Regions from separate parts of the Candidatus Avoscillospira sp. LCP25S3_F1 genome, predicted to be linked through region 1. Evidence: a T-box and tRNA genes for the amino acid it is inferred to sense, from the RefSeq annotation. Region 1 holds a T-box; the other regions hold tRNA genes.
The links. The T-box of region 1 lies ahead of ACTQ33_RS08115 (valine--tRNA ligase). A T-box ahead of a tRNA ligase gene usually reads a tRNA of that ligase, here a tRNA-Val.
Positions count from the first base shown of each region.

Region 2: it has a tRNA-Val gene. The T-box ahead of ACTQ33_RS08115 (valine--tRNA ligase) is inferred to sense a tRNA for this amino acid. The anticodon was not compared.
Region 3: it has a tRNA-Val gene. The T-box ahead of ACTQ33_RS08115 (valine--tRNA ligase) is inferred to sense a tRNA for this amino acid. The anticodon was not compared.

Region 1 is NZ_JBQKJT010000007.1:96,272-106,952, reverse strand. Features, by position in the region: gene ACTQ33_RS08115 (valine--tRNA ligase) at 1-1,427, opposite strand, end outside; T-box leader at 1,497-1,715, opposite strand; gene ACTQ33_RS08110 (hypothetical protein) at 1,812-2,309, opposite strand; gene coaD (pantetheine-phosphate adenylyltransferase) at 2,323-2,808, opposite strand; gene rsmD (16S rRNA (guanine(966)-N(2))-methyltransferase RsmD) at 2,805-3,365, opposite strand; gene uvrC (excinuclease ABC subunit UvrC) at 3,362-5,191, opposite strand; gene ACTQ33_RS08090 (HPr family phosphocarrier protein) at 5,279-5,539, opposite strand; gene ACTQ33_RS08085 (GerMN domain-containing protein) at 5,686-7,014, opposite strand; gene ACTQ33_RS08080 (sensor histidine kinase) at 7,011-8,378, opposite strand; gene ACTQ33_RS08075 (response regulator transcription factor) at 8,434-9,114, opposite strand; gene ACTQ33_RS08070 (ComEA family DNA-binding protein) at 9,128-9,541, opposite strand; gene ACTQ33_RS08065 (D-alanyl-D-alanine carboxypeptidase family protein) at 9,657-10,681, shown strand, end outside.
Region 2 is NZ_JBQKJT010000010.1:102,910-113,590, reverse strand. Features, by position in the region: gene ACTQ33_RS10675 (MBOAT family O-acyltransferase) at 1-18, opposite strand, end outside; gene ACTQ33_RS10670 (TIGR00266 family protein) at 293-970, opposite strand; gene ACTQ33_RS10665 (trimethylamine methyltransferase family protein) at 1,129-2,568, opposite strand; gene ACTQ33_RS10660 (TetR/AcrR family transcriptional regulator) at 2,693-3,361, opposite strand; gene ACTQ33_RS10655 (6-carboxytetrahydropterin synthase) at 3,652-4,218, shown strand; tRNA gene ACTQ33_RS10650 (tRNA-Val) at 4,461-4,536, opposite strand; gene ACTQ33_RS10645 (DUF3810 domain-containing protein) at 4,596-5,660, opposite strand; gene ACTQ33_RS10640 (glycine--tRNA ligase) at 5,874-7,307, shown strand; gene ACTQ33_RS10635 (LTA synthase family protein) at 7,411-9,264, shown strand; gene ACTQ33_RS10630 (transketolase) at 9,362-10,201, shown strand; gene ACTQ33_RS10625 (transketolase family protein) at 10,205-10,681, shown strand, end outside.
Region 3 is NZ_JBQKJT010000001.1:264,068-274,748, reverse strand. Features, by position in the region: gene ACTQ33_RS01560 (ABC transporter substrate-binding protein) at 1-642, shown strand, start outside; gene ACTQ33_RS01555 (ABC transporter ATP-binding protein) at 644-1,387, shown strand; gene ACTQ33_RS01550 (hypothetical protein) at 1,425-1,769, opposite strand; partial or broken gene ACTQ33_RS01545 (hypothetical protein) at 1,836-2,465, opposite strand; gene ACTQ33_RS01540 (hypothetical protein) at 2,599-2,838, shown strand; gene ACTQ33_RS01535 (hypothetical protein) at 2,873-3,112, shown strand; gene ACTQ33_RS01530 (hypothetical protein) at 3,182-3,421, shown strand; tRNA gene ACTQ33_RS01525 (tRNA-Val) at 3,464-3,540, opposite strand; gene ACTQ33_RS01520 (GerMN domain-containing protein) at 3,638-4,276, opposite strand; gene ACTQ33_RS01515 (cupin domain-containing protein) at 4,493-4,912, opposite strand; gene eutH (ethanolamine utilization protein EutH) at 4,905-5,990, opposite strand; gene ACTQ33_RS01505 (EutN/CcmL family microcompartment protein) at 5,977-6,234, opposite strand; gene ACTQ33_RS01500 (hypothetical protein) at 6,231-6,713, opposite strand; gene pduL (phosphate propanoyltransferase) at 6,706-7,311, opposite strand; gene ACTQ33_RS01490 (ATP-binding protein) at 7,308-8,024, opposite strand; gene ACTQ33_RS01485 (BMC domain-containing protein) at 8,028-8,327, opposite strand; gene ACTQ33_RS01480 (acetaldehyde dehydrogenase (acetylating)) at 8,354-9,814, opposite strand; gene eutL (ethanolamine utilization microcompartment protein EutL) at 9,817-10,476, opposite strand; gene eutC (ethanolamine ammonia-lyase subunit EutC) at 10,473-10,681, opposite strand, start outside.

The sequences.
Region 1 (10,681 bases):
TATTTGAAATCCTCCGCATTCTTATCGGGCCAGCCCAAGGTCTCAAAGGGCCACAGGGCAGAAGAGAACCAGGTATCCAGCACATCCTCGTCACGGGCGATATTCTTACTGCCACACTTCTCACAGCAAGTGGCATCCTCGCGGGACACGGTCATATGGCCGCAATCGGCACAGTACCAGGCCGGAATCTGGTGGCCCCACCACAGCTGACGGGAAATACACCAGTCGCGGCAGTTTTCCATCCAGTTGGTATAGGTCTTGGTAAAACGCTCGGGAACAAATTTGGTTGCGCCGCTGTTGACACACTCCAGCGCAGCCTCTGCCAGAGGCTGCATCTTGACAAACCACTGGGCGGAGATAATGGGCTCCACATCGTTGTGGCAGCGATAACAGGTACCCACGTTATGGGCGTGGTCCTCGATCTTTACCAAGTAGCCCTGCTCCTCCAGGTCGGCCACAATGGCCTTTCTGGCCTCGTAACGGTCCATACCCTGGTACTTGCCGCCGAACTCGTTGACCTTGCCGTTGTCGTCCAAAACGCGAATCACTTCCAGGTTATGGCGCAGGCCAACCTCAAAGTCGTTCGGATCGTGGGCGGGGGTCATCTTCACGCAGCCGGTACCAAACTCCATATCCACATACTCATCGGCTACAATGGGAATTTCCTTGTTGACCAGAGGCAGGATGCAGGTCTTGCCTACGATATTCTGATACCGCTCGTCGTTGGGGTTCACAGCCACACCGGTGTCGCCCAGCATAGTCTCAGGACGGGTGGTGGCCACGATAACGTCGCCGGAACCGTCGGCCAGGGGGTAACGCAGATGCCACATATGGCCGGGCTTGTCCTGGTACTCCACCTCGGCGTCGGACAGAGCCGTGACACAGTGGGGACACCAGTTGATGATGCGGCTTCCCTTATAGATGAGGCCCTTTTCATAGAGGCTGACGAATACCTCGCGGACAGCATTGGAACAGCCCTCGTCCATGGTAAACCGGGCCCGGTCCCAATCGCAGGAGGCGCCCAGCTTTTTCTGCTGCTCCACAATGCGGTTGCCGTACTTATGCTTCCAGTCCCAGACCTTCTCCAGGAACTTCTCACGGCCTAGGTCATAGCGGGTCAGGCCCTCCTTACGAAGTTCCTCTTCCACCTTGATCTGGGTAGCAATACCGGCATGATCCACGCCGGGCAGCCACAGGGCAGAATAACCTTCCATACGCTTAAAACGGATCAGCACATCCTGCAGCGCCGCGTCCATGGCATGGCCCATGTGCAGCTGGCCGGTCACATTGGGAGGCGGCATGACGATGGTAAAGGGTTTCTTTTTGGGGTCACGCTCGGCGTGGAAGTAGCCGCCCTTCTGCCACATTTCATAGATGCGGCTCTCCACTTCCTGCGGCTCGTAGACCTTGGACAGTTCTTTTGCCATAGTGTTTCTTCAACTCCTGTCAATTCTTTCGCAAGGGCAGGGAGAAATAAAAATTCCCGACAGCTGTGCTGTCGGGACGAAATCAACATTCCGCGGTACCACCCGGTTTCCCACTCTAATAAAGCGGGCCACTTGCGCCTCTGTAACGGGAGGACCCGAAGGGGCCTACTGCATCGGTTCAGCCCTCCGCTCAAAGGGGACGTTCCAAAGCCGCACCGCAGACTTGCACCATCCGTCTGCTCTCTGAAAGGGGCCGCACTTTGTACTCTTCCTCGTCATCGCGTTTCCAATATTAATTCGATGATACACCATCTTTGGGAATTTGTCAATCTATTGTACGGAAAAAGCGGACAGCCACCCAAAGGCGGCCGTCCGCACAATCACTCAGATATCCTCGATAATAGGAGAAGGCTTCTTCTCCTGTGGGTTGGTCAAGGCGTTGAACTTGGCACGGGAATCCTGTACACGGGCCAGTGCCTCGCTGATGGATTCTTCGGTGCGCTTCAAAGCGTCATCTACAAACTCATTGGTTACCTGGCGCAGCTCCTTAAGCTTCACCTGAGCTTCCTTAATCATTTCATTGGCCTCGTTCTGCGCCTCCAGGTAAACATTTTCCTTGGAGATCATCTGCATGGCCCGCTGTTCGGCCTGCTTGAGGATATTTTCCGCCTCCTTTTTGGCGTTGGTGATGACCTCGTTACGGGATTCCACAATGGTCTTGGCCTGCTTCATCTCGCCGGGCAGCTGACGGCTGACTTCGTCCAACAGATTCAGAACCTTGTCCCGCTCAATCACACACTTGTCGGTGCCCAAGGGCAGCGACCATGCATCCCGGATAATGTTGTATATGCTGTCAATGATTTCGTCAATGCTGTTCGCCATGCTACATTTCTCCTCAAACAGTTTGATTCATTCGTTTTACGCAGTCAGGAATGATCTCCTCCGGCAAAAAGTCGCTGAGATCGGCGCCGTGACTGCCCAGCTCCTTGACCACACTGGAGCTCAAGTACATAAACTGGTGTTCCGACGTTAAGAACATGCTGTCCAGATTGGGATTCATCTTGTGGTTGATGAGCGCCATCTGAAACTCTTTCTCAAAATCTGTCGCAGCCCGCAAGCCCTTGACTACCACGTTGACGTTGTTCTGCTGGGCATACTCCGCCAGCAGCGCCGAGGAGCTGTCTACGGTCACATTGTCCAGGCCCTGCGTCACACGGCGGATCATATCCACCCGCTCCTCCAAGGTGAACATGGGCCGCTTATCCACGTTGACCATTACACAGACGATGAGGCGGTCAAAAATCTTGGCGGCCCGCTGGATGATATTCAGATGCCCTTTGGTAATGGGGTCGAAGCTGCCGGGGTAAATGGCTGTTGTCATGGTTCCTCCCTATGGCTGTCCTTGCGGTACAGCGTGACCAGTGTCTTTCCGTAGCGGTAATCCTTACCGGACGAAAGGCCCGGAAACTGACCGGGGTGGGGTTTTTCCACCGGTCTCTCGCAGATTATTATACCACCGTCTGATAAAATGTCAATTTCCGATATTTTCTGTAGTGCTGTCTCCAGAAACACCTCGGCATAAGGCGGGTCCAGAAAAATCATGTCAAACGTCTGACGGCACCGGCTCAAGTAGTCCAGATAATCCCCCTGGACCGTCTCCGCCCGGTCGCTGAGACGGGTGCGCTTTAAATTCTCCCGTATCAGCGCCACGGCCTCTCGTCGGGCATCCACAAAGACGGCATGTTCCGCTCCACGGCTCAATGCTTCAATCCCCAGCTGGCCTGTGCCGGCAAACAGGTCCAGAACCCGGCGGCCCTCAATTTCAAACTGAATGATACTGAATACCGCCTCTTTGACCCGGTCGGCCGTGGGACGGGTCTGTAGCCCGTCGGGGGTCTTGAGCCGGACGCCTCGAGCGGTTCCCGTAATGACTCTCATGGTGTTTCCTCCTCTGTATGGGGATGGTAATGGGCATAGACCGCCTCTGCCGCCCCCTGGGGCAGCACCTCTAGCAGCTGTTCCCGAGTGGCTTCCCGGATACGCTTCATGGATTTGAATCGTCGCAGCAGCTGCTCCCGCCGTTTGGGTCCGATGCCCTCGATAGCGTCCAACTCCGAACCCCGCATGCGGCGGCTGCGGAGCGTCTGGTTGTAGGTGATGGCAAATCGGTGGGTCTCCTCCTGGATGCGGCCCACCAGCGCAAACACCGGCGGCTGCCCGGCAATGCCGATTTCGCTGCCGTCGGACCGGGTTAATGCGCGGGTCCGATGGCGATTGTCCTTGACCATGCCGAAGACTGGAATCCTCAAGCCCATGTCGGCCAGCTGCCGTTCCACCACACCGGCATGGACTGCACCGCCGTCAATAAACAAAGCGTCCGGCTTTTCGGAAAATCCCTCATCGCCTTGGAGCAGACGGCGAAACCGGCGCTCGATAATCTGCCGCATGGATTCATAATCATTCTGGTCATCCAGTTCCTGCAACTTGAAATGCTTATAATCCCTTTTCAGCGGTTTGCCGTCCTGAAATACCGTCATGGAAGCCACAATGTCCGATCCAGCCAGGTTGGAGATATCGTAGGCTTCAATGCGCTCCAACTTGTCCATGTTCAGCATGGAGCAAAGCATACCCAGCGCGCCCTGGACCCGTTCCTCCCGGGATGTCACCCGTTCAGCTTCCTCCCTGGCGTTTTTGTTGGCCAATTCCACCAGCCGGACGTTGTCTCCCCGCTGCGGCACCCGCAGATGGACTCGACGGCCAAACTCTTCCCGCAACAGCTGTTCAAATAACTCCGCGTCTTCCATGGCAAAGGGCAGTAAAATTTCTTTGACGATGCCCTGTCGGGAAAGATAATACTGTTTGACCAGGCTGGATACCGCCTCTTCAGGACTGTCAGCCGGCGGCAAGATCTGATAGTCTTTATCCAACAGGCTGCCGCCTACATAGTGCAGCACGGCAAAGCAAGCCTTGGCCTCACTCTGATAGAAGCCCACCACGTCGGTATGGGCCATGGTGCCTGCCGTCACCAGCTGTTTCTGGCTCAACGCTTCCAGAGAGCGCAGCCGATCTCGCAGGGCTGCCGCCTGCTCAAATTGCAGGCTGTCGGAAGCGGCCAGCATTTTCTCCCGGATATCTGCCGCCACATCCTGATATTGTCCCCGCAGCGTCTTGACCACCTGATCCATGGCGGCCCGGTATTGCTCCCCGGTCTGCCGGGGCTGGCACCATCCATCGCAGACGTTCATATGAAAGTTGAGACACGGCCGGTCCTTACCAATATCCCGCGGGAACTGCTTGTGACAGCCCGGTAGCTTCCAGGTAAGACGGATGGTGTCCAGCACGCTTTGGGTCACGCCACGACCGCCGAAGGGGCCAAAATATTCGGCTCCGTCGTTCTCCACCCGGCTGACAATTTTCATGGTTGGGTACGGCTCCCGCAAGTCAATGCGAATATATGGATACCCCTTGTCATCCTTCAAAAGGATGTTGTACTTGGGCATGTGCCGTTTGATGAGGGAACACTCCAGCACCAGAGCCTCAAACTCCGACCGGGCCACAATGGTCTCAAAGGAGTGAATATGCGACACCATCAGCCGCGTTTTGGGCGTGTGGGACGCGGAATCCTGAAAATACTGGGAGACACGATTTTTCAGCCGCTTGGCCTTGCCCACATAGATGATCTGACCCTGCCGGTCGGACATGAGATAGACGCCCGGTTCATAGGGCAGCGACAGTGCTTTGTCCCGCAATTCTTCCTTGGTCATAGTCCCTCCAAACCGTAAAATGAAAATGGCTGTCTCGCGCCGCGGAGCGATCACGCGGTCATCGAGACAGCCATCCGACGATGTGAATCAGAAAATTTCCTTCACGAGCATCTCAGAGAGGGCAGTAACAGCCTCCTGCTCATCGGGGCCCTCGGCAATCAGATTCACGCGGGTGCCCTTGGTAATCCCCATGGAAAGAACACCCAACAGGCTCTTGGCGTTGATACGGCGTTCCTCCACCTCAACCCAGATGCTGGACTTGAACTCGTTAGCCTTCTGGATGAAATAGGTCGCCTGCTTGTTGTGCAGACCGGATTCACATTTTACGATAGACTGCTGCATGTACATTTTGGTGTCACTCCCTCAAAGTTTGGCGTGTGTCTCGCATACCAGCTATTTGTATGATAGCGAATATATGAAAAATTGTCAATCTTTTTTGATTGATTTCACTAAAAGAACTGCGCTGTTTTTCCAGTCCATTCCATATCCGCCCCTTATGGCAGATTGTCCGCCGTGTAAAGCCGGTTTAAGCTATAGACGGAAAAACCGGCGCTTTCTCCGTTGACCGTGATCTTCACCTGCCGTACCGGGTCCAGAGACAGCAGCGTTTCCACAATGGAACGAATGGCCATTCGTTCCGCCGTGCCATCCCCTGCGCAATTTAACAGTGCACTGGAAAAATCCGCCTGACAAAATCCGTCGCGCACATCGACCCATTGGAGGGTTGTCCCAGACGGCAGCGAGTTTTTCAGACCGTTTCGATCGGAAAATGCAGTCAATTTCTCCAAAAGCGTCTGTTCTATGGGAATCTGGGCCAGCTGCCGCACCGATACCGGTACCGGCGACAGCAAAATATCGCTGCCGCCCCAGACATAGAGGGTCGCGTCCGTCTCATTCAAGCCCTGACGTACCACGTCCATAGCCGTTTCGTCCCGGACCAGCTCTCGATCCAGATCCATGGTGTAGTACAATCCCACAGGCTCCCCTTCCACCAGTATCCGCACCGTGCGGATGGTATCCAGCTCCGTCAGCGAATTGACCAGAGATAATACGGTCATCCGTTCCATCAAACCCGCCGTGGGCTTATTGTATAAAAATTCAGCCGACAAATCCACGGTGCAGCAGCCATCCTCCACAGAGAGCTTGCGCAGAACCGTACCCTCCGGCATCGTGGCCACCTGCCCCGCCTCCGCAGGGCCGGCCAACAGCTGCTGTACCACATAGGTCGGAATCTCCCCCGCTGACGCGAAGATTTCCTCCCGTTCCGCCGAGACCAGATAGCGGCCGTTGGCATCCGCAAAGTAGAGCCGCACCGTTGTGGCTGTATTGACTGTACTGCTGTCGAGATAGAGAAACTCCTGTCCAGTCAGCACCGCCGCACTTTCTCCGATGGCGGCGTCTGATGCCGTCTCCAGACAGACCCCCTTGAGCTCCGGCAGCTGCATGGCCGTCCGGGTCAGACAGGCGGCAGCCAATGTCTCCGACATGCCCCCCAGCTGATCCCACGGCTCGTTGAGTACCATCGTCAGGACACCATCATCCAGAGAAATTTCTACGCATTGCAGTCCCTCTGGGAACGGAGAAACCAGGTCTGCCCGGTCCGGCCCGGCCAGATATCCGTTGAGAATCTCTTTCCAGTCTCCCAACGGTTGGGACAGTGACCGGATTTCACTGCCCAGAACGCCCTCATTCTGTCCAAAGGAGCGCTCCGACTGGAGGTAATAGCAGGAGAGGTCCCAAGTTCCCGGATCGATTGGGTCATTGGAGCAAGCCGTCAGCAAACCGCCACACACCAGCAACATCCACAGGATTACCCGTTTCATGTCTCTTCCTCCATACCAAAAAACGGAAATGTCAGCGTGAATCGCGTACCGCCTTCTTCCCTCCGCTCTACCGTCACGGTACCATAGTTTCGTTCCACCAGATCATGGACGATAGACAGTCCCAGTCCACTGCCGCCAGCCTGACGGGAGCGGGCCTTATCCACCCGATAGAACCGGTCAAACACATAGGGCAGCGATTCCTCTGGGATGCCGATGCCGCCATCCTCCACAACCAGTACCACATCCTCTCCTTCCCGCTGTAGAAACACGCCCAAATATCCGCCGTCCACGTTGTATTTAATGGCGTTTTCCACCAGATTGAATGCCATCTGATAGATATCGTCTCCCCGAGTAACCACTGTGCACCCCGGGTCCAGTTTCGTTTCCAGCCGAATTTGCCGCAGCTGCGCCAGGGGGGTCAGAAGCCGTACCGCTTTCTCCACCACCGGCCCCGGTTCCATAACCATAAAGTCCTCTTTTGGCGCATCCTCCAGTCGATTCAGTTCCAGGAGTTTCTGCGCAATCCGGGTCAGGCGGTCGGCCTCATTGCCGATATCACCTACAAATTCCCGCACCGTATCCATGTCCATCTCGTTTTGCAGAATCGAATCCGACAGGAGTTTGATCGATGCCAACGGCGTTTTCAACTCGTGGGAAGCGTCGGAGACAAATTGCTGGCGGGTAGCCTCAGAGGTCCGCAGACGTTCCGTCAGCTTATTGAACTCTTCGGCCAATACGCCCACTTCATCGTGGCCCCACAGGGCAATCCGGTGGGTGTATTCCCCTTCCCGCAGCAGCTGGATGGAATCCAAAATCAGCCGCATTCGCCGGGAGAAAATCAGGGCAAACAGAATGGAAAACAGCACGATTGCCGACCCCAGCACCAGGGAAATCCGCACGAGGTTCAGTTCCAGCGCCGCGATGACAGCGCCCAAATCCGTATCGTACTCCATGAGATAAACTGAGCCGATCAGCTGATCGCTGCCATTGTAGATGGGCATACAGGCCCGGCTTTCCAACGCTGCGCCGTCATAGATGCAATAAAACACCACGTTACCCTGTAACGCCGTCACCACCTCGGAAAAGAGAATCATGCGGCCCGTGGCATTGTCCTTGGTCAGCGAGTCGTACACCGCTTTGCCGGTGGCGTCGGTCACCGTAACCCGGTTGGCGTCCAGATCACCCAGTAGCGCAATAACCTGAGCCACATTGTCACCACTGAGCCGCTCCAAACCGGCCAGCGACGATACCACCAGCTGCACCTTACCCTGGAGAGATACCTCTTTGCTGCGGAACATCATGTCCCGGGTGGTGCTGGCAGAATAGACGTTGAGAAACACCAGCACCACAGCTGTAATCAGCACGTATGTCAGGGCATAGCGGATCTGCGAGCTGCTGCGCAGAAGCAGCAGCCGTCGTTTAAGCTTTGAAATAGTAGCCCACTCCCCATTTGGTCAGGATATATTCCGGCGAAGCCGGATTGTTTTCCAATTTTTCTCTCAGGCGTCGGATATGGACGTCCACTGTGCGGATATCGCTGCGGTACTCATATCCCCAGATGGTATCCAGAAGGGATTCCCGGGAGTAAACCCGATTGGGATTTCGCATGAGCAGCTCAATCAGGTCGAACTCCTTGGCGGTCAAGTCCACCAGCACATCACCCTTATACGCATTGCGGCCGTCGACGTCCACTGTAATATGCCCATGAGTCAGCCGATTGGGACGCTGCTCCACCTGCTGGGGACCGGCCCGCCGCAGCAGCGCGCGGACCCGTGCCTTCAACTCCAGAATGTTGAACGGTTTCGTCAAATAGTCATCGGCGCCCTGTTCAAAGCCCATCAGCTTATCCATATCGTCGGCCTTGGCCGTCAGCATGATGATAGGCACGTTGGAAAACTCCCGGATTTTCTGACAAGCTCCCAGTCCGTCCAGTCTGGGCATCATCAAATCAAGTATAATTAAATCCACAGACTGCTCCCGGGCAATTTTCACGGCCTCTTCGCCGTCATAGGCGGTAACTACTTCATAACCGTCGTTTTCCAAATTAAACTTGATTCCCTTGACCAGCAACTGCTCGTCGTCCACTACCAATATTTTCATTGCATCCTTGCTCCTATTTCACACAGATGAGGCCGTCCAGCGCCTCCAGCTTCTTTTCTCCGATGCCGCTGACCTCCATCAAGTCCTCCGGCAGAGCGAAGGGGCCGTTGCTCTCCCGGTAATCGAGAATCCGCTGGGCCAATGTCTCTCCAATGCCCGGCAATTCCATAAGTTCCTCCAGCGTAGCTGTGTTGAGATTCACCGGCCCTCTGGTAGACGGTTCCGCTTCTTCCACAGGGGTCTCCTGCTCCGGCAGCTCCGTGGTCTCCTCCAACTGTTCCGCTTCCGGCTGGGGTTGGGTCTGGACAATGACCGCCGCCGTACCATCGGGCGTAGCTGTGGTCCGTCCTACAAAATATCCGCTGGTGAACAATCCGCCTGCCAGCAACAGCGCCAGAATCCAGTATTCCGGTTTCCACGGACGCACGGCAATCCCCCCACATTGACATCATCAAAAAATTTGGTATAATCATTTCTATTGGATTATAGCACAGTTTTCGGCTTGTACGCAATGTCCCCACCTGTTTTTTATGGAGTGAATCATGAAAAAGAAAAAAATTCTTTCCCTGTTTCTGAGTGTTCTGATCGCGTGCTCCTGCATGTATCCTGTTTCCGCCACCAATGACGGCACCACAACAGAGACGGAAGCCACCGCCTCTGTTGCTACCGCAGATACTACAGCAGGTACCACCGTCGTCAATACCGGTGTACCTTCCCATACCGTCAAAGCCAAAGCCGCCCTGCTGCTGGAATTGAGCAGCGGTCAGGCACTGGTGGAACAGAACGCAGACCAGCAAGTGTATCCCGCCAGTTTGACCAAAGTCATGACCTGTTTGCTGACGCTGGAGCACGGCACTCTCACCGATACGGTCACCGTATCGGAAACGGCTTTGCAAAATTTGGACGCCGCCGGCAGCACCGCCGGTCTGAAAGTCGGTGAGCAGCTGACGGTAGAGGAATTATTGTACTGCATTATGCTTTCCTCGGCCAATGAGGCTTGCAATGTGGCCGCCGAATATATCGCCGGCTCCGTAGATGCCTTTGTGGACATGATGAACGAAGAGGCCAAGGCTCTGGGCTGCACGGGCACCCATTTTGCCAATCCTCACGGTCTCCACGATGAAAACCACTACACCACCGCCCGAGACCTGAGCATCATTGTGCGGGAGGCCATGAAAAGTCAGACATTTCTGACCATCACCTCCACAGTGACCCACACGGTACCGGCAACCAACCTCTCTGAGGAGCGGGAATTGTTCACCACCAATCTTTTGGAGACGCCCGGCACTCAATATTACTATGAGTATGCCTCGGGTATCAAAACCGGCTTCACCACCCCTGCCGGCCGCTGTCTGATCTCCACCGCCCAGCGTCCTGACTCGGACCTGCATCTTCTGTCGGTGGTCTGCGGCGCCGAAGACGTGACCGCAGAGGATGGCTCCATCATCAATGAAAATTTCACCGAGACAAAAGCACTTTTTGAATACGGCTTTGAAAACTTCTCCTTTGACACGATACAAGAGGCTACACCGGTCACGGAGATTCCCGTGTTTCACTCCGCCGGAGT
Region 2 (10,681 bases), on a different contig from region 1:
AATCGAAGAAAATACCACGTTTGCGCCTCCCACACGGTAAAATACGGTTCTATTCTACCAGTTATGTATCAAAAGGGCAAGTCCGATACACTCAAAAAACACACGGTCAACCGGGGAAACGCACATAAACCGGCCAGAGCCGCCCCGGAGTTTTGCACAGAATAAATGCTTCATTTTTTCAACATTATAGGGTATCCAATATTCCAGCAATATAGACGGTGAAACAACAGCCGGGACCGGACGTTTGGGCGTCTGGTCCCGGCTGTTTGTCAGTCTTATGAAGCTGCGGCGGTCATCCGTTGCCGGTGGGGATAAAGGGACGGATGGCCATGGCCACATTGGAAATGGGCATGGTCTGGAGCCACACCTTGCCTGGGCCGGTTAAAAGGGTATTGAACAGGCCCTCACCGCCCAGGAATTTGTTTTTCAGACCCGGTACCTGCCGGATATCCATGGAGACGGAGGGCGTAAAGCCTGCCACATTGCCCGTGTCTACAATGAGCTGCTGACCCGGCGCCAGATCGTACTCCACCAGCTCGCCGTCAATTTCGGCAAAGGCCATGCCATGGCCGGAGAGCCGCTGCATGATAAAGCCCTCGCCGCCAAAGAATCCGGCTCCCAGCTTTTTGCTGAAGTGGATGGACAGCTCCACACCGGCTTCCGATGCCAAAAAGGCGTTTTTCTGTAGAATCATCTCCCGACCGGGACCGATTTCCAGGGGCATGATACGGCCGGGGAAGCTGGAGCCAAAGGCAATGGTGCCTTGGCCCTTGGATGTGTAGATGTTCTGGAACATGCTCTCACCGGAAAATGCACGGGAAAACATTTTGCCAAGGCCGCCGCCGGACGTTTCCATCTGTAGATTGGGGGTCATCCAGACCATGGAGCCCTTTTCCGTGATCATCTGTTCGCCGTCCTGAAGGGTGCAGATCACGACGGGAAAGGCGCCGCCGGCCAGTTCATATTGCATGGGAATACCTCCTTGTATCTATGGGATGGCTCCATCATACGATGGAATGGACGTTTCGTCAAGCGGACAGCGGCCACCCCGTTGCCGGGATGGCCGCTGTCCTTGGAGTGTGTATGTTTGGAGGTGTATGGATTCCTATGGAAAACAATCGGGAAGCATCAGACCTTGGCGATGTCGCTGTCCTTCATTCCCAGACCACGCATGATGTCGTCCAGGGCGGCGCGCTTCTCGGGGGCCAAAGCCGGGCACTCATAAGAGTTCAGCAGGGCGTCCATGCGCTTGTGGATGGAATCGTAGAGGGCCTGGTTGGGATCGCCCTTGGTGTTGGAGTGGATGGAAACCTGATGATACCAGGGGTCGATGCGGCAGCGCTCATAGGTGTGGTCCAGGGTGATGTATACGCCGCCTTCGTCCTCAATGGCTTCCTTGATGGCGTCGAACGCCAAAGCGTCTTCGTCGCAGGGCAGATCGGAGAAGTAGTACTTCATACGGGTGAAGGTCTCAATATCCAGCAGGAACTTCTCGAAGCTGACGGTGTTGAAGGAGTGCAGGGAGCCGCAGGCGTGCATCATCAGGTTGGCGCCCTCGGCGAAGGACTCGAACATGCTCATGGCGCTCTCCACACCGGCCTGGGCCGTCAGACCGGAAGCATCGGACATACCGCCGCCGCTGCGGCAGGCCAAGCCGTACTTTTTGGCCATCAACGCACCGTACTTGGCCTCCTTGACGAAGCCGGGGCTGGCGTTGGAAGCCTGCATATTCTTCATATCGCTGACGGTGGAAGCAAAGCCGTAGACCACAGGGGTGCCGGGACGGACCATCTGGGCGTAGACGTTGATGCCCAGGAATTCGGCGTTGGCCTGGGACACGTTGCCGGCCAGGGAGATGGGGCCTGTAGCGCCGGCCATGTTGCCGGGGGCGATAACCAACGGCTGACCGTTGAGGGCGCAGACGTCAATGGTATCGATGGTGGCTTCGGTGACGCCCAGAGGGCTCAGGGGAGAGATCAGGTTAAAGGTACAGGGGATTTCGGTGATGTCGCCGTCGAAGACAATGCGCATCATCTTCATAATGTTTTCGGCCTGGACCTTGCCGCCGCAGACAGAGAACAGCGCCTTGTCGGAACGGCAGAGGGTGGCGTACACCATGGCCTCGGCGGAGATTTCTGCTTCGATGTCGGAGGGTTGGGCCAGGATACCGCCGTTGATGGCGAACTCCTCACTCTGCTGGACGATGACGGCCAGCTTCAGGAAGTCATCAAAGGTAGCGGGGCGAACGGTGCCGTCGGTCTCCACCACGGAGGGGCTGCCGTAACCGGGGGTCATATAGATGTCCTCGGTGTTCATCTTTACGTCGTACTTGCTGTTGCGGGCACGAACCACAAAGTCCTTCTTGGCCACGGCCAGAGCGTCCATAACCTGCTGCTCGGTGAAGTACGCACGGTTGCCCTCTACACGGACACCCTTGCTGCGCAGCAGCTCCAAGGCGTGCTCGGACAGAAAAGCGATACCGATTTCCTCCAGAATGCGCAGGGTATTCTTGTGGATCAGCTCCACGATCTCAGCGTCGCGGATGGCCTGCTGCTCTTTTCTCGTCATGATGCGTTCCTCCTAAATAGTTGTGGATATGGAATTCAGCGAGGGTAATCACAAGGGTAATCTTGATTACTTTTTAGGGTAAAAAGGAAATACTGATACGCGGGGTACCAGTATTTCGCACAGGTCAGGGGGTGGCGTCCAAGGGCACGCCGGCGGGCAAAAACCGCTGGAACAGAGTATAAATCAATTGATAGCATTCCTCGGCAGCGGACCGGATTTGGCTGTCGGTCATGGTGACGCCGGAATACTGGGTGAAAATGCCGTTGAATACGGCCACAGTCAGGCGGCTCAACAGGGTCGCGTCCTCCAGGGACAGGACGCCGGCATGGGCGGCCCGCCGCAGGCGAAGCAGTTCGCGCTCCTGTAAATTGTTGCTGAAAATAATGCTGGCGGAAAAACCATCAAACCGCCGTTGGACCTCGGGGAACATCTGATAATATTCGTAGACGCAATCTTCCAGCATATCCCGATGGTCGCTGAAAAACATCAGCTCATAATAGGGCTTGTTGCGGAAGGCTTCCTCGATGAAGCATTTCCATAACAGAAGATCGATCTGGATAGAGGACAAATCCTCCCGGGAGGACAACCTGATAAACTCAATAATGTACGGTTCGAGAAACCGCACGGAAGCCAGCATAATCAGGTGTTCCTTGTTTTCGAAATGTTTGTAGAGCACGGCGCTGGTACATCCGGCCCGTTCGGCGACTTTGCGGATGGTGACACTCTCAATGCCCTCTTGCTGTAGAATCTCACTGGTGATCTCAATGTAACGGATTTTACGAAGTGGCTTCAAGGAGTCACCGCCTTTGGTAATCTTGATTACCATAAATATATACGGTATTATATCAAATGTCAAGTAAAAACTACCGAATGGTTTTTGTGTACTTTATATAAAAATGGTACAAATACCGACTGTGGGCCACTTTTTGCACAACAGGGGATTGACAAAGAACCCAATCTGTAGTATCCTGTAATCAGTAATTAGAATAATTCTAATTACTAAAATTAAAAGCAAGACAGCCGGTGCTGGCCGCAGCATGGGGCATACCGGTTACAAAACAATGCAAACAGGAGGAATTTACCATGAGAAGTATTACCACATTGGATTTGCAGTACGCCCACAGATTTTACGGCTTTAAAGGGGAAGCCCAGTACCTGCACGGCCACACCGGCGTGCTGACCATCGAAGTAGAGGACACCGTGGAGCCCGGCGTCAATATGGTGTTCCCCTGTAACGAGATTCAGAAGACGGCCTGGTCGGTGCTGAAGAATTTTGATCACGCGCTGATTCTCCGGGAGGATGATCCTCTGCTGCCCGCCATTCTGGACGTCTATGAGAAGCAGGGGATCCGCAACGGTGCGCCCCAGAACCAGATGAAGGGCCCCGCCTTTGAGACGGCACTGGCCAAGGCTTACCCCGAATGTCGTCTGGTGGTTACCAAGGAGACCATGACCGTGGAGGGCATGATCAAGATCGTCTATGATCTGCTGAAAGATAAGCTGAACATTGCCAAGATCACCTTTACCAGCGGCGTCAATGCGGCGTCCGCTGAGTTTGACACCCACAATCAGATTGACCGCTGCCCCCTGTGCGGCATTGCCCTGAACGAAAAGGGTGTTTGCCCCAAGTGCGGCTATAAAAAGGGCTGAGTTGCCCCAATCACAACCGGGCGTGCCGTTGGCGGCACGCCCGGTTCAACCTGTTGAGAAACCCGGTTTATGCTTGATACATAAACCGGGTTTCTTAGGTAAACGATAACGGACTCGAACCGCTGACCGAACCGGGGCCTGCGGCCCGGTTCCCGCTGCGGCGGGGTGATTGAAATAGCGAAGGGTCAGCGGATGAACCTTTTCAGTAAAAAAGAAAAGAGGCAGGATATCTCCTGCCTCTTTGGTGGACGATAACGGACTCGAACCGCTGACCCTTCGCACGTCAAGCGAATGCTCTACCAGCTGAGCTAATCGTCCAGCGCCCCATTATTATATCCCGGGGCTGTGAAAAAGTCAATAGGTTTTTTAAAAAATTTTTACGCGGTTTTTTGTGACAGATACAGGGCAATGAGATAGTCGGCGACGGCCCCGTAGGACTGAACGCCATCTTCCTGGTCGAAGGCTTTCAGATAGGCATCGTTGGCCTCCTGGGCCACCTCCTGGACTTTACCTTCATATTGGGCGTAATGGGTGTTGGCGGCGGCGCAGTCGGCCCGCACCTGTTTCGAGGCTGTTTCCCACACCTGAGCAGCCAACTCCCGGTCGGCGCTGTGGAGGGCGTTATAACAGTAGACAAAGGCCGAGTAGGCGCCGGAATAGCGAAATTCCACATTGTCTGATGCCATGCAGGCCAGATACGCGCAGAAGTTGGCGTCGTTCTCGGCGGCATAGCCCTGACGGTGGGCCAGCTCGTGGCACATGGTAAAGGGCAGGGAAGCGGCATAGGTATCGGGATTTACATTGCTCTCGCCGGTGAAGGGAATAAAGATACCGGTAATGCCGGAATAGGAGTACAGGGGCCAGGCCGTTAGCTTTTTAACCGTGGCTCCGGCTTCCGTAAAGCAGTCGTACTGCCGGGACAGAGCGGCGTAACCCTTGCCGGCCGCTTTGGCCAGGGTGGAGAAGTCGGAAAATTGGGTGACGTTCTGACTGTCGGACGGCATCTGGGCGGCCAGGGTGTTGGCCTGTTCCGCATACCAGAGGGCGGCATTGTAGACCTCGTCCACCGAATAGGGACGGGTTTTCAGCCCCATACGCTCTCCCACCGTGGGGCCAAAGTGGTTCAGCCCCCACAATGCCACAAACAGCAGTACCAGGGTGCAGACGGTGACCAGAACGCCGGACAGCCACCGGAGGACCCGGCCCCGACGCAGACACTCAATCAGCGTATAGATAGCCCAGAGAATCAGCAGCAGCGCCAGCACTTCCCACACGGCAAAGGGGACCACGCCGGTGAGCCCAGACAGAACCGACAGGGCTTTTTGGGAAAATTCCTGGTAGCAGTCAAACATGGGGGCGGGAGCCGCGGCGCCGATGGCCAGCAGCAGTCCCGTCAGTACCAAAAGAATTGCGGAGAAGATGACACGGGAAATGGTTTTCATGGGATGCTCCTTTGGGTGTGCAGAGTCATTACACTATAGTTTACTGCAAAGCTATGAACAAATATACCATAAACTTCCGAAAAATAAAAGGGAAACCGCCGCTTTTGGTTGACAATCCGGGGTGAGGGGATATAATGATACTGTTATATCACCGGCGGGGCGCGTCATTGTTGCCAAGTGTCGTTCCTCTGCCGCATTACGGAGGCTTTGAAAATGCTGAAAAACACCGAAAAGACCATGGACAAGATCGTTGCCCTGTGCAAGGGCCGCGGCTTTGTGTTCTCCGGTTCCGAGATCTATGGCGGCCTGGCCAATACCTGGGATTACGGCCCCCTGGGCGTGGAGCTGAAAAACAACGTCAAGAAGGCCTGGTGGAAGAAGTTCGTTCAGGAAAACCCCTACAACGTGGGTCTGGATTCCGCCATTCTGATGAACCCCCAGACGTGGGTGGCCTCCGGCCATTTGGGCGGCTTCGCCGATCCCCTCATGGACTGCAAGGAGTGCAAGGAGCGCTTCCGCGCCGACAAGCTCATTGAGGATTGGGCTGCTGAAAACGGCGTGACCCTGGAGAAGCCCATCGACGCCTTCTCCCAGGCGGAGATGAAGGACTTCATCGAATCCAACAACATTCCCTGCCCCACCTGCGGCAAGCATAACTTTACCGATATCCGTCAGTTCAATCTGATGTTCAAGACCTTCCAGGGCGTCACCGAGGACGCCAAGAACACGGTCTATCTGCGCCCCGAGACGGCCCAGGGCATTTTCGTCAACTTCCAGAACATTGTCCGCACCACCCGCCGCAAGCTGCCCTTCGGCGTGTGCCAGGTGGGCAAATCCTTCCGCAACGAGATCACCCCCGGCAACTTTACGTTCCGGACCCGCGAGTTCGAGCAGATGGAGCTGGAGTTCTTCTGTGAGCCCGGCACCGATCTGGAGTGGTTCCAGTATTGGAGAGGCTTCTGCCGCGACTGGCTCCTGAGCCTCAACATGAAGGAGGGGAATCTGCGCCTCCGTGACCACGACCCCGAGGAGCTGTGCTTCTATTCCAAGGCTACCACGGACTTTGAGTTCCTGTTCCCCTTTGGCTGGGGCGAGCTGTGGGGCGTGGCCGACCGGACCGACTACGACCTGACCCAGCACCAGACCACTTCCGGCAAGGATATGACCTACTTCAACCAGGAGAAGAACGAGCGGTTTATCCCCTATGTGGTGGAGCCCTCTCTGGGCGCCGACCGCGTGACCCTGGCTTTCCTGGTGGAGGCCTACGACGAGGAGGTTGTGGGCCAGGACAAGAACGGCAACGACGATATTCGTGTGGTCATGCACTTCCACCCGGCCCTGGCGCCCTTCAAGGCCGCCGTCCTGCCCCTGTCCAAGAAGCTGACCCCCGCCGCCGAGGAGCTGTACCACGAGCTGCAAAAGGACTTTATGGTGGACTTCGACGACGCTGGTTCCATCGGCAAGCGCTACCGCCGCGAGGATGAGATCGGTACGCCCTACTGCATCACCGTGGACTTCCAGACCGTGGGCGACGACAAGACTCCGGCGGATCACTGTGTCACCATCCGCGACCGCGACACCATGGACCAGGTGCGCGTACCCATTTCCGAGGTCAAAAACTGGCTGGCCGAGCGGGTGAAGTTCTGATCGCCGACTTCCAGGTTATTTATTGATGGATCAATTTCATCCGGGGGTGCTGTGATGCAGCACCCCCGGTACTTTTGCGCAAATTACCAAACGGAGGAACACCATGGGAAAAGCCATCGACGCATATAAACGCTTCCGGGCGTTTTTAGACCCCTGCCGCCCGGATACGCCGCCCCGCAGACGGTGGCTGCTGACAGCCCTCACGTTGCTGGCGCTGGCGGTGGGCGTTTTGTATCTCACCTGTACAGGGCTGCTCATCGGGTCACTGTACTTTGTACGGCCGCGGCTCATGAGCTATTTTGCCATTCCTGGACTGGCGGCGCTGAACCTGCTGGTGGTGGCGCTGCTGATGGCCTTCTTCTTTTTTCTCACCAATCGGGCCTGGGCGGCCTTTGCCCTGTCGTCACTGCTGGTTCATGCTGCCACCATGGCCAACTATTACAAGGTGATTTTCCGGGATGACTATCTGGCCTTCGAGGATTTAACGCTGCTGGGACCGGCGGCGGCCATTGCCGGGCAATACAATATTGAATTGCAGCCCCTGTTCCGGAAGGTGATCCTGCTCAGTATTGTGGGCACGGTGGTTCTGTGGCTCCTGTGCCGCTGGCGGCTGCGGCGGCGCTGGACTGCGCTGGGGTTGGTGCTGACGGTGGCCGTCAGTGTGGGCGCCTTTCAGCTGTGGTACCGGGACGATAAACTATACAGCAGCTTTCACAATTTGGAATTGTTCAATGAGTGGGTACCCAAAGAGAAGGCCGCTTCCTACGGCTTTTTCTACACCTTTGTTCACTCCATTGTCGATGTGCTGCCGGACCCGCCGGAGCACTATTCCAAGGAGCGGGCCCAGGAACTGCTGGCCCAATACCCGGAGGGAGATATTGATACCAAGGTCAATGTGATTGCTGTTATGCTGGAGAGCTTTTCCGATCTGTCGGTGCTGGAACCAACGGGGCTGCAGGCCGATCCCTATGCGGCGCTGCGGGATATTTGGGCTGAAAGCTGTCACGGGACGCTGCTGGTGGACACCCTGGGTGGCGGCACCATCAACAGTGAGCGCAGCTTCCTGACAGGATACACCTATCCGCAGCCGGACTACGGCCATCCGACGGAGTCCTTCGTCCGGTATTTTGCCCGACAGGGTTATGTCACCGAGGGGTCCCACCCCGGCCACGACTGGTATTATGACCGTCAGAATGTCAATCAGAATCTGGGCTTTGACCAGTATTATTTCTCCGAGAATTTTTACAGCAGCCGTACCGACGCCGAATATGCACCGGACAGTGTCTTTTTCCCCGGTGTGCTGGAGCTGTACGAAAACCGGGACCCGGATACTCCCTACTTTGGATTCCATGTGAGCTACCAGGGACATTCGCCCTATGTGGCCACGGAGCGCCTGTACGACACGGAGTATGTGGAGCGGGGCTATCTGACGGAGGCCAGCTACAATATGGTCAACAACTACCTGGGCGGCGTAGCCAATACGGCAGAGCAGGTGGCCGCCTTTACGGAAGCCTTGCGGGATGAGGAAGACCCGGTGGTTCTGGTGTTTTTCGGCGACCATAAGCCCACATTGGGCAGCGCCAACAGCCTCTATACCGAGCTGCATATGGACCTGAACCGCAGTACCGGCGAGGGATTCCGCAATTTCTACTCCACACCCTACTGGATTTGGATGAACGACGCGGCCAAGGAGGCCCTCGGCACGGACCCGGCGGGGACAGGCCCCGACATCGGACCCTATTTTCTCATGGCCCAGGTTTTTGAGGTTTGCGGCTGGTCGGGACCGTCGTATTTGCAGTATCAGCAGGAATTGCGCCGGACGCTGCCGGTGATTCACGCGGAGGGAACGTTCCTGGAAAACGGCGTATGGACAAAACAACTTTCGGTAAATTCTCAAAAACTACTGGAAATACAGGAGATTATGCAGTATTATTTAAGACGGACCAAATACAAGTAATGGGGTTTGGAGCCCCTGGTTAAGGACTTTGTATGCGGAACCGGCATCCGTATGGAGATGTCGTTGGATAACTTCTTATGGAAAAGGAAGGATCGCTATGGAAAACAAGTATCAGGCTCTGGCCGTCAATGCGACCAAAGCCCGTCTGCTGGCAGTCCAGATGGTACATGATGCTGCCTCCGGTCACCCCGGCGGCTCCCTCAGCTGCCTGGATGTGCTGACCACCCTCTACTTCCACGTTATGAAGGTAGACCCCAAGAACCCCCGTGACCCGGACCGTGACCGCTTCGTCATGTCCAAGGGCCACTGTTCTCCCGCCCTGTATCCCACGCTGGCCCTGCGCGGCTTCTTCCCGGTGGAGGATCTGAAAATGTTCCGCTCCATCGACGGCCATATGTCCGGCCATGTGGAGATGCACCACGTTCCCGGCGTAGATATGTCTACCGGCTCCCTGGGCCAGGGCATCTCCGCTGCCGTCGGCATGGCGCTGGGCGGCAAGCTCAATCACAAGAACTACCGTGTCTACTCCATCCTGGGCGACGGCGAGATCGCCGAGGGCCAGGTGTGGGAGGCCTTTATGTCCGCTGCCAAGTACAAGCTGGACAATCTGTGCGCTGTCATCGACGTCAACGGCCTGCAAATTGACGGCCGCACCGCGGATGTCATGCCCTCCGAGCCCCTGGACAAGAAGTGCGAGGCCTTCGGCTGGCATGTCATCAAGATCGATGGCCACAACTACGACGAGATCGTCAAGGCCTTCGAGGAGGCTGCCGCCACCAAGGGTCAGCCCACCATGATCCTGGCCAAGACCGTGAAGGGCAAGGGCGTCAGCTTTATGGAGAACGACGCCGGCTGGCATGGCAAGGCGCCCAACGACGAGCAGATGGCCCAGGCCAAGGCCGAGCTGGAAGCCAAACTGAAGGAATTGGAGGGCTAAATCATGGCAGAGAAAATCGCAACCCGTGCCGCCTACGGCAATGCGCTGGTAGAGCTGGCTGAAAAATATCCCGATCTGGTGGTGTTTGACGCCGACCTGGCGGGCGCTACCATGACCAAAGGCTTTATGAAGGCCTATCCCGACCGCTTCTTCGATATGGGCATCGCGGAGTGCAACATGGTGGGCGTGGCCGCCGGCCTTTCCACCTGCGGCAAGAAGCCCTTTGTCAACACCTTTGCCATGTTCGCCGCCGGCCGTGCCTGGGAGCAGGTCCGCAACAGCGTCTGCTATCCCCACCTGAACGTCAAGGTCATCGGTTCCCACGGCGGCCTCAGCGTCGGCGAGGACGGCGCCACCCACCAGTGCATCGAGGATTTCGCCATTATGCGCGCCATCCCCGGTATGGTGGTTCTGTGCCCCTGTGACGGCCATGAGATGCGTCTGGCCACTGAGGCCCTGCTGAACTATGAGGGCCCCGCC
Region 3 (10,681 bases), on a different contig from region 1:
TCCCGCAAGGGCGAGGGCATGGACACCCCCAAGGGGCTTGAGGGCCACAAGTACGCCACCTGGGACCTGCCGGTGGAAAAGGCCACCATCCAGCAGGTCATGGAGGCCGATGGCGGCGATTTCTCCAAGGTGGAGCTGATTCCCTCCATGGTCACCGACGAGGTGACGGCGCTGGAGACCAAGTCCGTGGACGCCATCTGGGTCTATGAGGGCTGGGCCGGTGTGGCCTGCGACGTGGCCGGTCTGGAGACCGATTACTTCGCCTTTGCCGATATTGACCCGGTGTTCGACTTCTACACCCCCGTCATCATCGCCAACAACGACTATCTCACCGAGCATCCCGAGGAGTCCAAGGCATTCCTGGAGGCCGTGACCCGGGGCTATGAATACTGCATGGAGAACCCCAAGGAGGCCGCCGACATTCTGATGGAGGCCGTGCCGGAGCTGGCCGACAGCGCCGATCTGATCTATGCCAGCCAGGAGTTCCTGGCCGGGGAGTACCAGGCCGATGCCGCCCGCTGGGGCGAGTTTGACGCTGCCCGGTGGAGCGGATTCTTCCAGTGGCTCAACGACAACCAGCTCCTGGATGGAGAAGTGACCGTGGACGCCGGATTTACCAACGACTATCTGCCGGAAGCCTGAGATGGAAACGCTGGAAGTACGCAACGTCTCCGTGTCCTTTGACGGCCGGCAGGTGCTGGAGGATGTGTCCGTCACCCTGCGGAAAGGGGAGCTGGTGTGTCTGCTGGGCGTCAGCGGCGGCGGCAAGACGACGCTGTTCAACGTCATTTCGGGCCTGCTGCAGCCCGACGCCGGACAGGTACTTCTGGACGGGGTGGACATCACCGGCAAACCGGGCCATATCAGCTATATGCTGCAAAAGGATTTGCTGCTGCCGTACCGGACCATCGAGGACAATGTGGCGCTGCCCCTGCTGCTGCGGGGCGTAAAAAAGCGGGAGGCCCGGAAACAGGCGTCGGCGCTCTTTGAGGAGTTCGGCCTGGGAGGGACGGAAACCCTGTGGCCCTCCCAGCTGTCCGGCGGTATGCGCCAGCGGGCGGCACTGCTGCGGACGTACCTGTTTTCCCAGGATGTGGCGCTGCTGGACGAGCCCTTTTCGGCGCTGGATACCCTGACGAAAAGCGCCATCCACCGGTGGTATCTGGACGTCATGGAACGGATTCACCTTTCCACCCTGTTCATCACCCACGACATGGACGAGGCGGTGCTGCTGTCGGACCGGATCTATCTGCTGACGGGTCAGCCGGGCCGCATCACATCGGAGATCGTCGTGGAAGAGCCGCGGCCCCGGCGGCAGGATTTCAATTTGTCTCCGGAATTTTTGCAGTACAAGCGGCAGATTCAGGAGCGGTTGCAGAGACCATAGGAAAAACGCGGAGATCACGTTGATCTCCGCGTTTTTGTCACAGGGGGCGATTCAGTTTCAGGATGGTCACGTTGATCTCGCCGTCCCGGGCATCGGCGGAGCCGCTGTAATTAAAGGTCAGCACCGTGGACGACGGCGCCTGGATGATGAAAAAGCCGGAGCCGCAGGCGCTGGACCCGGCGGCGGTGGTGGCAAAATAGATGCCGTATTCCAGATGGGACGTGCCGTTGTACGACGGCGTCACCTGCAAGTAGTTGGGGGCCGAGAAAATGGCCGACACCTTGTAGGACACCAGATAATAGCCCGGCGCCAGGGCAATGCGCTGGGAATCGGTCTGAACGATGTGGCCCGTGGGGTCCGTGACATCGGGAAACAGGTCCAACAGGGTGCTGCGGATCAGAGGATACTGAAAATTGAAATAGGAGGCGAAGGCATCGTCCGGCGCTGCCCCGGTGGGTCCCGTCGGACCGGTTGGCCCGGCGACGCCCTGGGACCCGGTAGGGCCGGTGGCACCTTGGGGACCAGTCGGCCCCGTTGGTCCGGTAGGCCCGGGGACGCCTTGCGGTCCTGTGGGACCGGCGGCACCTTGGGGCCCGGTCGGCCCCGTTGGGCCGGTAGGGCCGGGGACGCCTTGCGGTCCTGCGGGACCGGTGGCACCTTGGGGACCAGTCGGCCCCGTTGGGCCGGTAGGTCCGGGGACGCCTTGCGGTCCCGTGGGACCGGTGGCACCTTGGGAACCGGTGGGTCCCGTCGGTCCGGTTGGGCCGGGAATTCCCTGGGGACCGGTCGGCCCAGTCGGCCCGGTGCCGCTGCCGCCTCCGGCGGGTCCGGTTGGACCCGTTGGCCCCATGGGTCCGGCAGGGCCTGTCGCGCCCGTAGCGCCGCTGGGGCCGGTAGGACCTGTCGCGCCCGTCGGCCCCGTTGTACCGGTTGTTCCAGTCGCCCCGGTGGCCCCCGTTGCCCCCGTTGGTCCCACGGGGCCCTGGGGACCGGTGGGGCCGGTCGGCCCGGTACCGCCGGGACAGCAGCGGCATGGACAGGGGCAGCGGCACCGGCTGCCATCCTCATACAACATCATACAAATCCCTGCTTTCTCAAAAATACGCTCCTTCCAGTATAGGCGGCGGCAGGGGAGATGGTGACAGGGATTCCACATTGCAGGGTGGAGAAAACCGTGGTATACTAAAAAAAAGGGATTGGGAGGTGGGACCATGTGGAAAGATTCACCGCGTGCCGTCCGGAAGGTCGTCGGATGGTTCATGCTGTCCGGGGCGGTATTGGCTCTGGTGGGCGCTATGATGGAAGTGACTGCATTGACCGTGATAGGGGTGCTGCTGCTGATCGTTGCGGTACTTATCCATTTCATGTACTACCGCTGCCCCCACTGCGGCAGATTTTTGGACCGCAGCACCGGCGCATACTGTCCCTATTGCGGCAAAAAAATGGAATAAACTGCTGTTTTAAATTGTGCCAGGAGGTGGGACCATGTGGAAAAATTCTCTGCACACCGTCCGAACCATTGTGATGCGATTGTATCTGTCCGGCGGCGGTGTGCTGCTGCTGGGGGTGTGCTTCACAAGCATGCTGCTCTGGGCCGTGGGCGTGGTGATTCTGCTGGTGGGTTTGGTCATTCATCTGCGGTACTACCGGTGTCCCGTTTGCGGGAAATTTCTGGACCGAAACACTGGTGCGTTTTGTTCCCACTGCGGTGCCAAAATTCAATGAATAACAATCTGGAACACGCCATGCGGGGTGTTGCTCCCGCTGTTTCAATTTGTGCCGGGAGGTGGGACCATGTGGTATGAATCGCCGCGCACGGTCCGAAAAGTGGTCGCTGGAATTGCCGTGACCGGCTGTATGATCCTGCTGTTGGGGATGTGGCGCAACCGTGCGCTGCTCATTGGACTGGGGTTTGTTGTGTTATGCGGGGGTTCCATATTCAATCTGCTGTTTTACCGCTGTCCTTACTGCGAAAGGCATCTGGGCCGCAGCAACGGGGAATACTGTCCCTATTGCGGCTCCAAAATGGAATAAACAACAAAAAAAGACACACCATATGGTGTGTCTTTTTTAAACTGGTGGAGACTAATGGACTCGAACCATCGACCTCCTGCGTGTGAAGCAGGCGCTCTAACCAGCTGAGCTAAGCCTCCGTCGCTTGACTGCTTTGATATTATAGCACGAATTTCAAAAAATGCAAGAGGTTTTTGAAAAAAATTTTTGGGGCTCCCAGGAGCCCCAAAAAAAGCGTCATTCCACTTCCATCATGGTAAAGGGGGTGTCGTAGACATTGTGGCCCGTTTCCAGCACGGCCCCGTCCACGGTCAGCGTCAGCGTCTGGGCGTTGTAATAGGTCAGCATGGTATTGACCAGACTGCCCAGGAGCATGGTCTCTCCGGCAGTGCCGGTGGTGGCTGCCGCGTCGCCAAAGGCCTGGGACACATCCAGGAAAATCTGGCTGTCGCCGGGCGTATAGCTGACAGTGGCCTCGTCGCCCTCGCCCGTGGTGGTCTCGGTGCCGTTGTTCTCCATGCGGAAGTCGTTGACCGTCACGCCCTCGGGCAGGGCCTTATGGGCAATCAGGGCGTCCACAATGCCCTGGGGATTGGCTTTCACTGTCTCGGTCACCGTATCAAAGCCATCGGCGTTGTCGTTGGGCAGATACAGGGTGACCTCCGTCTCGTCCACCACGGCAATGTCGGGAATCTCGTCCTCGGCCAGCTCCTGCTGCACGTCGTCGCTGTCCTCCGTGGACTCGGTGGGCACTTTCTCCGCCGCGCTGTCCTTGGTGGGCGCGTCGTCGGGTTCTGCGGTGGGTGAAGCGCCGCAGCCTGCCAGCAGGCCCAGGGCCAACACCAGCGCAACCAGGCGCAACCATATGGATTTCATGGAAATCCCTCCTTGTGTTTTGTCGAAAACTGGGAAAAAAGTTCCTGTTGCACCGTCAGTATACCATACTTTTGCAGATTTGCATAGTCCCACATCCCCAAAGCGCAATAGCCCCGGGCGATTGCCCGGGGCCGATCTATATGAAGACGAACCCAGTACCGATTGCAGCGACGTACCGCTGCGGGCGCGCTCGAGCCGGTCAAAACCGCGTTTTGACTAGCTCGAACTCTGCCAGTCGGCCGGGTAAGTCACATAGAGGAAGCGGGCGAAGTCCGGGGCGGCAAACTGAATCTTGCTCCCCTTGGGAATCAACAGGACTTCGCCGGGACCGGCCGTTTCCGTCCGGCCGTCACAGTGGATGGACAGCTGCCCCTCGATGACGTAGTCAATCTCGTCATAGGTCAGCGTCCAGTCAAAGGTGGTCTGTTTCATCTCCATCAGCCCGGCCCCCAGCCGGGGGCTCTGGTTCAGGGTGAACAGGTCCCGTGTATAGACGTGGTCCCCCGGCTTGCCCGTATCCAGCCGGTCCTCCGGCCGGACCGACAGGGTGGGCAGGGGAATGGACCGGACCCGCTGGGAATCGTCCTGCTCCCGCAGGACCTCCAGCACCAGATTGCGTATGGTTTCCTTATCCATGGGCCGCCTCCTTTTTCGTCAGAAACAGGGCTACGGCAATGGCCGTCACACCGCCCACCAGTTTGCCCACGATCATCGAGGTGAGCATCTCCGGGGCAAAGCCCGCCGTGAAGCCCAGATGGTCGCCAAAGACAAAGGACGCCGACACGGCAAAGGCAATATTTAAGATTTTGCCCCGGCGGTCCATCTTCTCCACCATGCCGAACATGGGAATGGAATTGGCAAGGCTGGCCACCAGTCCGGCGGCGGCCACATCGTTCATCCCCAGCAGGTTCCCCAGCTTCATCAGCGGTTTCCGGAATACCTTTGTGATGACGTACACCAGAGGGAACGCGCCAGCCAGGACAATGGCGATATCGCCCACCACCGTAATGCCCTCCTCAATGGGGGCCATGCCGGGAATGACCACCAGCCCCGTCAGCTTTTCGATGATGGCGGCGGCCAGGCCGATGGTGATAACCGCCAGGACAATGCGGCCGAAAATCGAAAAGCCTTTAATCATGGCCGATTCAAATTTCCAGAGGCCCAGAACGATGAGCAGGGCGAAAATCACAATGGGAATCAGATTGACGGCCACCATGCCCACGGGAAAACCCGCCGCCAGGCCGCCCACAAAGCTGCCCAGGGGAATGGTGATGATGCCCGCCAGCACGCCCTTGGCCAGATAGGTGGTATCCTCTTTTTTGAGGATGCCCAACGCCACGGGAATGGTAAAGACAATGGTAGGGCCCAGCATGGAGCCGACAATGATGCCGCTGAACAGGGCGGCATCCCGGTTTTCCGTCAGCTCCATGGCCAGGGGCGCGCCGCCCATGTCGCAGGCCAGCAGGGACCCGGCGAACATGGCCGGGTCCGCGCCGAAGACCCGAAACACGGGACCAAGCACCGGCCGCAGCAGATTTGCCAGCACCGGGGCCAGGGAGATAATGCCGATCATGGCCAGGGCCAGAGAGCCCATGGCCAGAATGCCTTCTTCAAACTGGGGTCCCAGGCCGAACCGATTGCCGAAAATCCGGTCCAGCGCGCCCAGCACCATGAAAATTACCATGAGGTAAACAATCAGTTCATTGATGGACATACGATTCCAACTCCTCCAACTGGTCGAGTATCCCCACAATGGCCGCGTCGGCGGGGGCGTGGGGATTTTCCATGCGGGCGGCGCTGCCGAAGCTCAGCAGCACCTTGTCCCCCACACCGGCCCCCACCAGGTCCACGGCCACCAGCTGTCCACTTTCGGTGGACACCAGCTGGAGCGGGTGGCCCAGCAGGCCGGGGGACTTTTTGGTGGCCCAGACGGAGCAGAGTACCGTGGCGATCTTCACGACAACCCGCCTCCCTCCAAAAGCTCCCGGGCCATGGGCGTCAGCACCGCCCCCGCCGGGGGCCGCTGCTTCTGGGCCAAAAGCTGCCGGGCCCGGGCGGCGGTGATGACCGTATGGCCGCCGCTGCCGCCGGTTCTCCCGCCGTAAAACCGAACGCCCCACTGGCGCAGCGTCCGCTCCGCCGCCATCAGCCGTCCCCACAGCGCCCGGTTGGCCGTGGCGCTGTGGCGGCGGTAGGTGAGACCGCCCTCGTAGAGATAGACCGGCATCCCCGTCAAGAGGGCGTCCAATACCCGGCTGTCGGAAAATTGCAGCAGCTGTTCCGCCGTCAGGGAACCGATGAGCACCGCGTCATAGGGGGCGTGGCCGGTGAACGCATAGCCCAGACTGTCGGCGGGCCGCCGCCCAATCAGCAGCGCACGGGGTCCGGCAACCTCCAGACGCCGCAGGACCTCTTCGATGATTTGTTCTTCAACCATGGACAATCATCCCCAGGTCCCCCTTTTTGTGGCCGCAGCCGTTGGCCTCGTCCAGATCGATGTGGGCAAAGGTGGCAAACTGGGGACTGACCCGCACCGACACCCCCTGCAAAATCACCGGCCGGGACGACAGGCACCGCAGAGAGACGGTATCGCCGTTTTTCAGGCCGTGCAGGGCCGCATCCTCCGGCGTCATATGGATGTGGCGCTGGGCCACCATGACGCCCTGGTTCAGCTGTACCTGTCCATGGTCGCCCACCAGGGTAATGCCCGGCGTGCCTTCCACATGGCCGCTGAGCCGCACGGGGGCGTCGATGCCCAGGGTATAGGCGTCGGTGCGGGAGATCTCCACCTGGGCCTCCTTCCGGGCCGGTCCCAGAACGGCCACCCGCTCCAGCTTGCCCTTGGGACCCACCAGCGTCACCCGCTCGGCGCAGACGTACTGGCCCGGCTGGGACAGGGGCCGCACATTGGTCAGGCCGTGGCCGAACAGCGTTTGCGCCTGGTCATCCGTCAGATGGACGTGACGGCCAGACGCCTCCACCTCCAGAAACAGACGGCGGCAGACCTCGTCCGTGACGCGCTCCACCAGATTCATGGCTCCACCTCCTTTTGTTCCGCTTTCAGTTGTATCTCCAAAATCCAGCACAGGCTGGAAAGCCGGTTCAGGGCCAGAATGATATCGTCCCGGCTTACCACCCCGTTTTCGTCCCGAAAGGCCCGGTAGGCCGCCCGCTCCGCCTGGCGGATGACGGTGCGGACCTTGTTGATGGCCAGCAGGGTGGGGGAATCGTGGCGGGAGGGCATAAAATGGCTTTGGCCGTAGTATTTTTGTGGTGCGTGGCTCCGCTCCCGCAATTCCTCCACCGTCAGGCCCAGCAGATGCAGAGGCTGCACCGGCTCGTCCAGCACGTCGGCCCGGATGAGACTGCGGACAAAATCGAGAATCTCCTGGAGATGGTCCGCCATGTCCTCCCGGCCATCGGCCATGGCCGTCCGCTGGGCCAGCAGCAGCTCCGCTTCCAAGAGGTCGATCTGGCCACGGAACTCAATGCGGGGATGGTCCTTGAATACCAGAAGGTTGCCCCGCAGATGGGTCATATGCTCGGGCTTTTCCGTCAATGTCCCGCCGAACAGAGTCTCATACGTTTTCGGCTTGAGCTGCTCCCCCTGGACGATCTCAATGCGCTCCTGCCGCAGCCACTCCCGGGCCGACGGGGTCAGGCGGTCGCCGGGGCCTAAATAGAACACCCGGCGGCCGTCCTTCACCCGAATACAGGCCCGGACGCTGCTCTCTGTAAAGAGCGCCACGGCTTACGCCTCGCCGGACCCGTCGCTGCCGGAGGGCAGAATGCCGTTGACCTCGGCATGGGGGCGGGGAATCACATGGACGGACACCACTTCGCCCACCTTTTCCGCGGCGGCGGCACCGGCCTCGGTGGCGGACTTCACCGCGCCCACGTCGCCCCGGACCATGACGGTGACCAGACCGCCGCCCACCTGGACGCGGCCCACCAGCTGGACGTTGGCGGACTTGACCATGGCGTCGGCGGCTTCAATGGCCCCGACGAGACCCTTCGTTTCGATCATACCCAGTGCATTTGTGTTAGCCATGTTGTAAACGCTCCTTTATCCGTTACTTATTGCAGTTTTGCCAGAATCTTGTTGACCAGTGCTTCCACCATGTCGTCGGAGACGACGGCGGAGGACACGGGGGCGGTGGTATTGCCGCTGCTGCGGGGGACACCGTCGGAGACGCCCCAGGCAATGCGGCGGATGTTGATGAGGTCCAGAGGACCGATGTTGTTGGAAGACGAGCTGCCGCCTACGGCGCCGCAGCCCAGAGTCAGGGCCGGGAACAGATTGGTGGACGCGCCGATGCCGCCGAAGGTGGCCGGGGTGTTGACCAGGAAGCGGGAGACGGGGATTTTCTCGCCAAACCGCCGCACCACCGATTCATCGTTGGTGTGCATGGAGAAGGTGTGGCCGCTGCCCTCGTTGCGGAGAATCTGACAGCATTTTTCCAGCACCGCATCCTCGTCCCGCTCCACGAAGAAGCCCAGAATGGGGCAGAGCTTCTCTCTCGAATAGGGCTGATCGTGGCCCGCTTCCCTGGCGTCGGCCACCAGAATTTTCGCCGTGGACGGCACGCCGCTGAGGCCTGCCAGCTGGGCGATCTCCGCCGCCGTCTTGCCCACCACCGCCGCGTTGATGGCCCCGTTGGGCCGGAACAGGAATCCGGCCAGACGGTCGGCCTGCTGTTTGTCCAGGAAGTGGCAGCCCTGCCGCCGCATCTCGGCCCGGACCGTCTGTTCCATGGACGCCTCCACGATGACGCTCTGTTCCGAGGCGCAGACGGTGCCGTTGTCAAAGGTTTTCGATTTGACAATGGCGGCCACGGCCTTTGGCACGTCGGCGGTCTTCTGGATATAGGCCGGGCCGTTGCCCGCGCCGACGCCGATGGCCGGACGGCCCGAGGAATAGGCGGCCTTGACCATGCCGGGGCCGCCGGTGGCCAAGATCAGTTTGACCAGATCGTGGCGCATCAATTCCTCCACCGCCGCCATGGTGGGGGTGGGCAGGGCGGAAATGGCCCCGTCGGGGCATCCGGCCTGCTTCGCCGCCTGGGCCACAATCTCCACGGCCCGCAGCGTACACTTGGCCGCGTTGGGGTGGGGGGAGAAGACAATGGCGTTGCCCGCCTTCAAGGCGATCATGGATTTGTAGATGACCGTGGAGGTGGGGTTGGTGGACGGGACGATGCCCGCGATGACGCCCACGGGGACGCCCACATCCAGCAGTTTTTTCTCCGGGTGCTCGGCGATGATGCCGATGGTCTTTTCGTCTTTGATGGCGTCATAGACCGTCTGGGCGGCAAATTGATTCTTAATGGTTTTGTCGGGGACGTTGCCGAAGCCCGTCTCCCGGCAGGCCAGCTCGGCCAGTTCCTGCGCGTGGGCCATACCGGCGTCACAGATGGCCTTGGCAATCCGGTCCACCTGGGACTGATTGAATCCGGCCAGCACGTCCGCAGCGGCCTTGGCCTTTTGAATCAGCTCCCGGGCTTCCTGCCGGGAGCGCAAATCCTTGTCCAGTTCCATACTCATCCTCCATAACTCTGCGGCGCGGCGGCCACGGCCCGGACGGCTTCTCCAAAGGCGTCACAGGCGGCGATACACGCGCTCTGGGTGCCGGTGAGCAGACCACCGGCGAAGTTGGTCTCGCTGGGCGGGGCGAAAAAGGCGGTCATGCGGACGTCCGACGCTTTCAGCGCCGCATCCAGCGCCACCATGGCCTCCACCGGCGGGGCGATCAGATAGGCAATGGCCTCGCCCTGGGGAATCTCGGCCAGCTTCGACAGATAGGACCCGGTCCGGGAGACACAGTGGGCCAGATACACCACGTCCCCCGCGTCGTTGGCCGTCCGGAAGCCTACGCCGGAGCGGAGAAAGTCGGCGGCGCTTTGCAGCCCTGCCGTCACCTCCGACGGGCTCGGCCCGGCCAGAATGCCGATGACCTCACCGGCCAGCCGGGTGGAGGCGTTGGCGGCGCCGGCGTAGAGACTGCGGGCGTAGACCACGTCCACGGCGGCCTTTTTCGTCGCTTCGTCCAGGGCCATATACGTCACATCGTCGCAGTCGGTGGACAGCAGGCCGATGGACTTGTGGCGGGCATCCAGACCCAGCTGCCGGGCCAGATCGGGGGAGACGTTGGCAATCAGTTGCAGCGTCAGAATCTCCACGGGCAGGGTATCGCCGGTCATTGGCCCACCCCCTGGCGAAAGGCCACGCCGGAGCATTTCTTCTCCAGCATTTGCCGAATCAGAGACGCGATGTGTGCGCCCGCTTCCACGGCGGGGGTACCCTGGCGGTGGATGTTGGAAACCACGGTCCGGGCCGACTCCGGCACGCCGATGCGGGGGTTATAGGTGAGATAGGCCGACATGGACTCGGCGGTGACCAGACCGG